Granulicella sibirica: one gene and its partner. Each later gene encodes a partner of the first gene's protein in a complex. Links are inferred from orthologs where the notes say so. Each region holds a gene or a part of one and is shown in the gene's direction. Other genes may lie near its edges.

What was found.
Region 2: the proteins of GRAN_RS10260 (region 1) and smc are in contact, whole or in part, in a crystal structure (PDB 3ZGX), measured with the Bacillus subtilis proteins. The link is inferred for Granulicella sibirica from one-to-one orthologs.

The regions. Positions count from the first base shown.
Region 1 is NZ_RDSM01000001.1:2,463,548-2,466,856, forward strand. What follows is about bases 229-3,228. They hold GRAN_RS10260 (segregation and condensation protein A), read left to right. Parts: upstream 229-1,245; coding sequence 1,246-2,211; downstream 2,212-3,228. Other genes in these bases: trpS (tryptophan--tRNA ligase), read left to right, coding at 229-1,246; GRAN_RS10265 (hypothetical protein), read left to right, coding at 2,288-2,545; GRAN_RS10270 (cell division protein ZapA), read left to right, coding at 2,603-2,947. Outside these bases: more of trpS, read left to right, coding at 56-228; GRAN_RS10280 (prolipoprotein diacylglyceryl transferase), read left to right, coding at 3,250-3,309. UniProt on the Bacillus subtilis protein: Participates in chromosomal partition during cell division. May act via the formation of a condensin-like complex containing Smc and ScpB that pull DNA away from mid-cell into both cell halves.
Region 2 is NZ_RDSM01000002.1:1,006,395-1,011,172, forward strand. What follows is about bases 57-4,525. They hold smc (chromosome segregation protein SMC), read left to right. Parts: upstream 57-401; coding sequence 402-4,325; downstream 4,326-4,525. Other genes in these bases: lptF (LPS export ABC transporter permease LptF), read right to left, coding at 4,336-4,525. Outside these bases: more of lptF, read right to left, coding at 4,526-4,778. UniProt on the Bacillus subtilis protein: Required for chromosome condensation and partitioning.

The DNA.
Region 1 (3,309 bases):
TTGTGCCGTCCCAACTACGACCACACCCCTTCATGTACCCTTAAACCAAGAGCAGATGACCGACCCCACCCCCCAAACCCCACACGATCCGCGCCCCCGCGTCCTCTCCGGCATGCGCCCCACCGGACGCCTCCATCTCGGCAACTACATGGGAGCCCTCTACAACTGGGTCCAGCTCCAGCACGAGTTCAACTGCTTCTTCTTCATCGCCGACCTCCACGCCCTCACCACCGAGTACCCCGACCCCAAAGGAATTGCCGGAAGCACCGATCAGGTCGCCCTTGATTTCCTTGCCGCCGGCCTCGATCCGAAGCTGTGCACTCTCTTTGTCCAGCAGGACGTCCCCGCGCACGCAGAACTGAACCTCCTCCTGGGAAACATCGTTCCCGTCCCCTGGCTTGAGCGCGTCCCCACCTACAAGGACCAACAGGAGCAGCTCAAGGAAAAGGACCTCGCCACCTACGGCTTCCTCGGCTACCCCCTCCTCCAGACCGCCGACATCCTCCTCTACCAGCCCAGGTACGTTCCCGTAGGCAAGGACCAGGAGGCCCACGTCGAGATCACCCGCGAGGTCGCCCGCCGCTTCAACCAGCTCTATCCCGGCAGCTTCACCATGGCTGAAGGTGCCGCCCCGTGGGAGTTGGAAGCGGTGAAGACCAAGGCCCGCAAGCTCTCCGGCGACCCCAAGAAAGAAACCTTCTCCCCCCACGAACTCATAGCCGCCGCACCCCAGACCAAGCTGAAGAGCGCCTACGGCACCCACACGATCCTGCCCGAGCCGGAAGTCCTCCTCACCCCGTCGCCCAAGCTTCCCGGCATCGACGGCCGCAAGATGTCCAAGAGCTACAAGAACACCATCATGCTCTCCGACCCCGAATCCGAGGTCCGCTCCAAGCTAAAGGTGATGGTCACCGATCCCGCCCGCGTCCACCGCACCGACTCCGGCAATCCCGATGTCTGCCCCGTCTTCGACCTCCACAAAGTCTTCTCGACGGACGAGACCCAGCAAAAAGCCGCCGAAGGCTGCCGCTCCGCCGGAATCGGCTGCATCGAGTGCAAGGGCTGGCTCACCGACGCCGTCGTTGAAACCCTCGCCCCCATCCAGGAGCGCCGCCGCCACTTCGAGCGCAATCCAAGCCTCGTCGAGGACATCTTCCACGACGGAGCCATCCGCGCGCGCGCCCGCGCCGCCGAAACCATGTACCAGGTCCGCTCCGTCATGGGCCTCAGGCAGCCGAGGTCATAATGCCCGAAGACACCCTCGATCCCATCAACCCGGCACCGGAGACGGCTGACACCCAAAGAGGCGAGCCGCATTCGGCCCCCTTTGCCCTCGAGCCCCGCCCCATCCAGCCTCCCCTCCCCGAGCCCAAGCGCAACTCCCCGGCCAAGGAGGAAGCCTCCCAGTCCCCGTTCTCCATCACGGTAGGCCAGGTCTACGACGGCCCCATGGACCTCCTCCTCGACCTCATCCGCAAGCAGAACATCAACATCTACGACATCCCCATTGCCCGCATCACCAACCAGTTCCTCGAATACACCCACCACCTCAAGCAGACCGATGTCGACGCCGCCGGCGACTTCATCTACATGGCCTCGCTCCTCATCCACATCAAGAGCAAGACCCTCCTCCCCCGTGACCCATCCGACATCCTCGGAGCCGATCCCGAAGATCCACGCCGCGAGCTTGTCGAGCGCCTCCTCGAGCACGAGCGTTTCAAAGCCGCCGCCCAGATGCTCATGCAGAAGCAGCAGATCGAGGAGGCCACCTGGTCCAACCCCGGCCTCCGAGCGTTCACCAAGGACCTTGCCCTCGCTGAAGGCCAGACCGGCGTCCCCGCCGGCATCGATCAGGAGATCGCCGCCGACACCGTCGACCTTGTCCGCGTCTTCCAGGAGATCCTAGAGCGCCTCCGCAAGCGCCCCGTCCTCAACGTCGACGAAGAATCCGTCACCGTCGCGCAGATGATCGAGTACGTGAAGCGCCGCCTCGTCATGGAAGAGAAGCCCGTCTCCCTTCGCCGCCTCCTCCACAACACGCACTCCGAACGCGCCCTCATCTGCATGTTCCTGGCGATGCTCGAACTCGTCCGCCTCCAGGCTGTCCTCCTGCATCAGCCTGTCCTGCAAGGCGACATTCTCATCAAAAAGACCGACGCCTTCGACCAGGTCGTCATCGACCAGGCCGCCACCCGCGACGACTGGCGCTAAGAACTCAACTAGATACCCCCTCCGTGCTATTTACAAACGAATCTTCCACCATCCGCCTGTTTATACTTCAGTACATATGAGCGAAACCAACATCAGCGTCGACGAGTTCCAGGCGCTCGAGCAGAAAGTCCTCCGCGCGGTCGAAATCGTTCGGCGCGAGCGTGAGGCCCGTGCCGCCGCCGAGGCCGAAGTCGCCCAACTCCGCGAGCTCCTCGACATGCAGACCGCAGAAGCCAACGAGGCGCAGGGCAAGGTCGCCACACTTAACCAGGAGCGTGAGGCAGTCCGCCTCCGCGTCGAAAAGATGCTCAGCCAGATGGACGAACTTCTGTAAACCGCATTAGCCACACAACGGCCCACATCGTAACCAGCGAAAACGACAGGAAAACGGATGCCACACACCGAAAACTCGCTGACAGACCACGCCGTCCTCGTAGACATCTACGACCAGATCTACCATCTCCGCGGCACCGATCCCGTTTATATTGAGAACCTTGCAGCCTCAGTCGACGCCAAGATGCGCGCCGTCTCCTCCCACGGCAGCACCGTAGACAGCCTGAGAGTAGCCGTCCTCGCCGCCTTAAATATCGCCGACGAACTAGCCACCCTCCGCCAGCGCTATGAGGCGCTTTCCGGCTCCCTGCAGCAGTCGCAGACGTCCATGCGTTCGCGTGCCGGTTCCATTGCGGGAATGCTCGACGACATACTCATCGAGCCAACGCGCAAAGCGGGATAGAAATCAGCGGCTGCGTCAACTTGCAATGCCTGACCCATCCGGTTAGCATCCAACCTAGAAACCGGCCTGCAAAGCAGGTGCGGGGAATACCGCTGGTTGAACCAATACTCATTGAACAGGGATCTCTCTCGTATATATGGCTCGGTGCGCAGTGTCCGCCAGTCCGGAATGCCTAAAGAGCCACGGCGAGGTCCCGCCGTCTTAGGACGGGTTCACCAGCGCCTCGCTGCACGGCCCCGCGGGTCGGTTTTGCAAATCTTCTAAGGGCGCGGCGTACGACGAAGCGCGTATCACCCAACCCAGTGCACGCCAATCTCTTCCACCTCGGTCATCTGCACATCCCCGTCTTCAGCGCCTTCGCT
Region 2 (4,778 bases), on another replicon or contig:
TCTTTCCCGCGGTCAGGAGTTTTGGTTGCAAAGGAGAACGACGTCAAGCCGCCCTCCGGTATCCCGCCGCATCCCGCCCGATGGCTGGCGCGGTACGAAAGAAAATCCTCTCGTCCGGAGGCCGATGATGCGGATTATAGAAAGCGCTTCCCCGACTTGCAAGTAGAGCCTCACACACGAGTATGGCACGCCTCTGCTCTTCGTCCTGCACTTTCCTCGACGCATCGGCAAACAACGTCCGTAGCCAGTCGAAATCCCCGCAATTATGCCCTCTTATCCACATTCGGCCCGGTTACGCTCCGTTGATTCCGCCCCACCCCAAGGCTACAGTTAATTCATACCCAGGCCCGTCCGCCGCGCCGTCTTTCTGCCGCCGGGCGACGCCCCAGTCACGAGGCACGATGCTCAAGCTCAAAAAGGTCCAGATACTTGGCTTCAAATCGTTCTGCGACCGCACGGAAGTCCAGCTCTCCGGCGAAGGCATCGCCGCCATCGTCGGCCCCAATGGCTGCGGCAAGTCCAACATCTCCGACGCCATCACCTGGGTGCTCGGCGAGCAGTCCGCCAAGAGTCTCCGCGGCATCAAGATGGAAGACGTCATCTTCGCCGGCACTCGCGACCGCAAGCCCACCGGCATGGCCGAGGTCTCCCTCACCCTCGTCGATCCCGAAGTCTACGACAGCAACTCTCCCGAGCCTGACGACGAAACCCTTGAAGCCCCCACGCCCATCACCGGCGACTGGGACGAGAGCCAGCTCCGTCAGCAACACGCCGCCGAGACCGAAGAAGCCGTAGCCGAGGCCCAGCCCGGCACCCTCATCGAAGGCGAAGCCAAACCCGCCCCCGCCTCAGAAGCCGACCCAAACGCCGAAGCGTCCCTCACCGAGAATCCCAACAACGTAGTCCTCAAGATCCGTCGTCGCAAGTTCGGCCGCGCCCCCATCCGCGCTGGCGAGCTCACCATCACCCGCCGCCTCTTTCGCTCCGGCGACTCCGAATACCTTCTCAACGGAAAGATCTGCCGTCTCCGCGACATTCAAGACATCTTCATGGGCACCGGCCTCGGCGGCGAGTCCTACGCCATCATCGGCCAGGAGCGCATCGGCCAGCTCCTCAGCTCCAAGCCCGCCGACCGCCGCGGAATCATTGAGGAGGCCGCCGGCATCACCCGCTTCAAGACCAAGAAGCGCCTTGCCGAACTCCGACTCGAATCCGCCCGTCAGAACCTCTCGCGCGTCAACGACATCTTCGAGGAAGTCACCAAGCAGATGGGCACCCTGAAGCGCCAGGCCGCCAAGGCCGAGCGCTATACTGCCATCCGCGACGAGCTCCGCACCCGCCTCCGCGTCGTCCTCGCCAGCCGCCTCTCCCAGCTTGACCACGAACTAGCCACCGCCACCACGGCCATCAGCACCCTCGCCACCCAGATCGACGCCCAGGCCGCCGACCTCGAAACGATGGACGCGCAGCACACCGAAGGCGTCCGCTCCGGCTACGCCCTCGACCAGCAGATTCGCGAGACCAACACCGCCGCCAACCAGTCCGCCGTCGAGCTCGAGCGCAGCACCGCCCGCGCCGCCGCCAACACCGACCGCGTCGCCGAGCTCACCAGCCGCCTCGCCCAGGGCCAGGACGACCTCGCCGCCGCCCGCGCCCAACTCGCCACGCTCGCCGGAGACCTCGAGCAGCACCGCGCCTTCGCCGAAACAGCAAGCGCAGAATCAGGCGAATCGCGCGCCGAAGCCCAGCGCCAGCAGCAGCTCGCCCAGGAAGGCGTCCGCGCCCTCGCCTCCGCCGAGCAGCAGGCCGAGCAGAACCGCCGTGCCATCATGCAGCTCGTCCAGCGTATCTCCCAGACGCGCAACGAAGAGACCCAGGCCGCCGCCGCCCTCGCCGGTCTCGAGCGCGAGTCCGAGCGCCTCCTCACCGAGTCCGACCACGCCCGCCAGGAACTAGCCACCCTCGGCCTCCAGCGGGGCCAGGTCAAGCTCAGCTTCGAAGACGTCACCGACCGCCTCAAGCGCCTCGAGTCCGAGATCTCCAGCTACCGTGCCCAGCTCGACCAGGCCCGTCAGCAGGAGGGCCAGAGCAAGCGCAAGGGCGACCAGCTTCGCGGAGAACAGGCTACCCTCAACGGTCGCCGCAACGCCCTAGAGTCCCTCATCCGCGAGCACTCCTACTCGACCGACACCGTCCGCAACATCTTCCGTGCCCACACCAACCGCGCGAAGCAGAACCCCGGAGCCCCGTCGGCCGCCCCCGTCGGCACCCTCGCCGACTTCCTCGAGGTCGACGGCAAGTACGAAAAGATCGTCGACGAGTTCCTCCGCGACGAGTTGAACTACATCGTCGTCCGCAACTGGGAGGATGCCGACACCAGCGTCCAGCTCCTGCAAAAAGAAGTAGCCGGCCGCGCCACCTTCCTCATCACCACGAACGAGGGTGCCCCACCTTCGACGCCAGCTTCATCGTCGTCTAAGGTGGGTTCCCCGAATGTTCCCGAAGCCGAGGGCCTCATCCCTCTCCGCGACTGCATCCGCATCAACCCGCCCGCGGACGCTCCCAACTTCGCCGCAAACATAGAATCCATCCTCCCCAAGCTCTCGAACGGCTACATCACCCCCGACACCGAAACCGCCCGCACCCTCGCCGTCCAATATCCGGACGCCTACTTCCTCTCCCCATCGGGAGAATCCTTCCAGCACCTCACCGTCACAGGCGGACGCCCCTCAGCGCAAGGCCCGCTCGCCCTCAAGCGCGAACTCTCCGAAGTCCAGTCCAAGGTAGACGCCGCGCAGAAGGCCCTCGCCGGGACCGACAAACAGACCACCGATCTCCAGCACCAGATCGCCGATCTCAACACCGAGATCGAAAATCGCAACCACGACCGCCGCGACGCCGAGCGCGAATCCGCCAACTCCGGAGCAGCCCTCCGCCAGATGGAATCCGAGGTCGCCCGCCTCGAACGCCGCCTCCAGGATTGGTCGATCACCACGGAACGCAACAAGGATGCCCGCAATCAAAAGTCGGACCTCATCGCCCGCCGCCAGCAGGATGCTGAAGCCCTCGAAGTCGAGCGGACCGCCCTCGAAGTCAAGCTAGGCGACGTCCAGTCCCAGCTTGAAGAGCTCCGCAGCGAGCGCGAGCACCTCCAGCAGTCCGCCGCTGCCGCCTCAGCTGCCCTCGCCGCCCTCGAAGAGCGCCGCCGGAACGCCGCCGCCAACCTCGAGCAGACCACCCGCCTCTACAACGGCCAACAGCAGCGCATCCAGCAACTCGACCAGCAGCTCACCGCCGCCGCGTCCGAGAAGCTCCGCCGCGAAGAGGAGACCTCCGCCCTCGGCATCCAGCACGAGGAACTCTCCGAGACTCGCGCTCAGGCCGTCGCCACCGCCTCCCGTCTTTCGTCTGAAGCCACCCAGCTCCGCGCCGCTATGGCTGAACTCGACGCGAGGCTCCGCCACCTCCGCACCGAAACCGAGTCCCTCCGCGAGCAGCGCGCCAACCACACTGCTCGCGCCGCCCGCCTTACCTCTGACATCGAGCACATGGAGGCAACCAGCCTCAACGATCTTGGCCTCCCCGCCACCGATCTGCGCGCCGACACCACTATCGCCCGAATTGAAGGTGAAGCCCTTTCCTTTGAGGAAGAAGAGTCCCGTAACTTAAAGCAAAAGCTTGAGGCCATGGGCCCCGTTAACATGATGGCCCTCGAGGAATACAACGAGACCGCCGAGCGCCACGCCTTCCTGGAAACCCAACGCAAGGACCTCCTCGACTCCATTCAGAACACCCAGGAGTCCATCAAGGAGATCGACGACGTCTCCCGCGTCAAGTTCGAAGAGGCCTTCAAGGTCATTAACGATAACTTCTCCGTCACCTTCACCAAGCTCTTCGGCGGAGGCCAGGCGTTCATGAAGCTCACCGAGCCCGAAAATACCAACGAGTCCGGCATCGACATCGTCGCCAGCCCCCCGGGCAAGAAGCTCCAGAACATCCTTCTCCTCTCCGGTGGAGAAAAGGCCCTCACCGCCCTTTCGCTCCTCGTCGGCATCTTCCAGTTCCAGCCTGCCCCCTTCTGCGTGCTCGACGAAGTCGACGCCCCGCTCGACGAGACCAACGTAGGCCGCTTCGCCAAGCTCATCGCCGAGATGTCCGCGAACACCCAGTTCGTCGTCATCACCCACAGCAAACGCACCATGAGTCAGGCCGACGTCATCTACGGCGTCACCATGCAGGAGCCCGGCGTCAGCAAGATCGTCAGCGTCAACCTCGGAGCCACCAACCGCAACCGTCAGGACGACAACTCCCGCCGCGTAGCGTGAGAACTCAAGCCTAGGTGGGCGTTCGCAGCAGCAAGTAAGCTCCCGCGAACCCGAACAGCACATCCGGCGTCCACGCCGCCATCATTGGAGGCAGCGTATTCACATTCCCCATCGCCTCGAATGTATTCGAGATCACCCAGTAGAGAATCGCAATCCCAATCGCGGAGGCCATACCGGCCAGGCCTCCGCGCTTCCCCATCGAGAGCGCGAAAGGAATCGCCAGCGCCGCCATAATGAAGGTCATCAGCGGATAAGCCAGCTTGTGGTTGAGCTGCACCTTCAACCGCATCGTATCGAAGCCAGACTGCTTCAAGTCTGAGATGTAGCGTTCCAGCTCGCCATAACTCATCTCCTGCGATTGCAGATCTTCCTTCTTGAAGTAACCCGGCTGCTCGCGAATCTCCGGAAATGTAGCTCGATCGAATTTCTGATAGCCCGAGACCGTTTCACCCG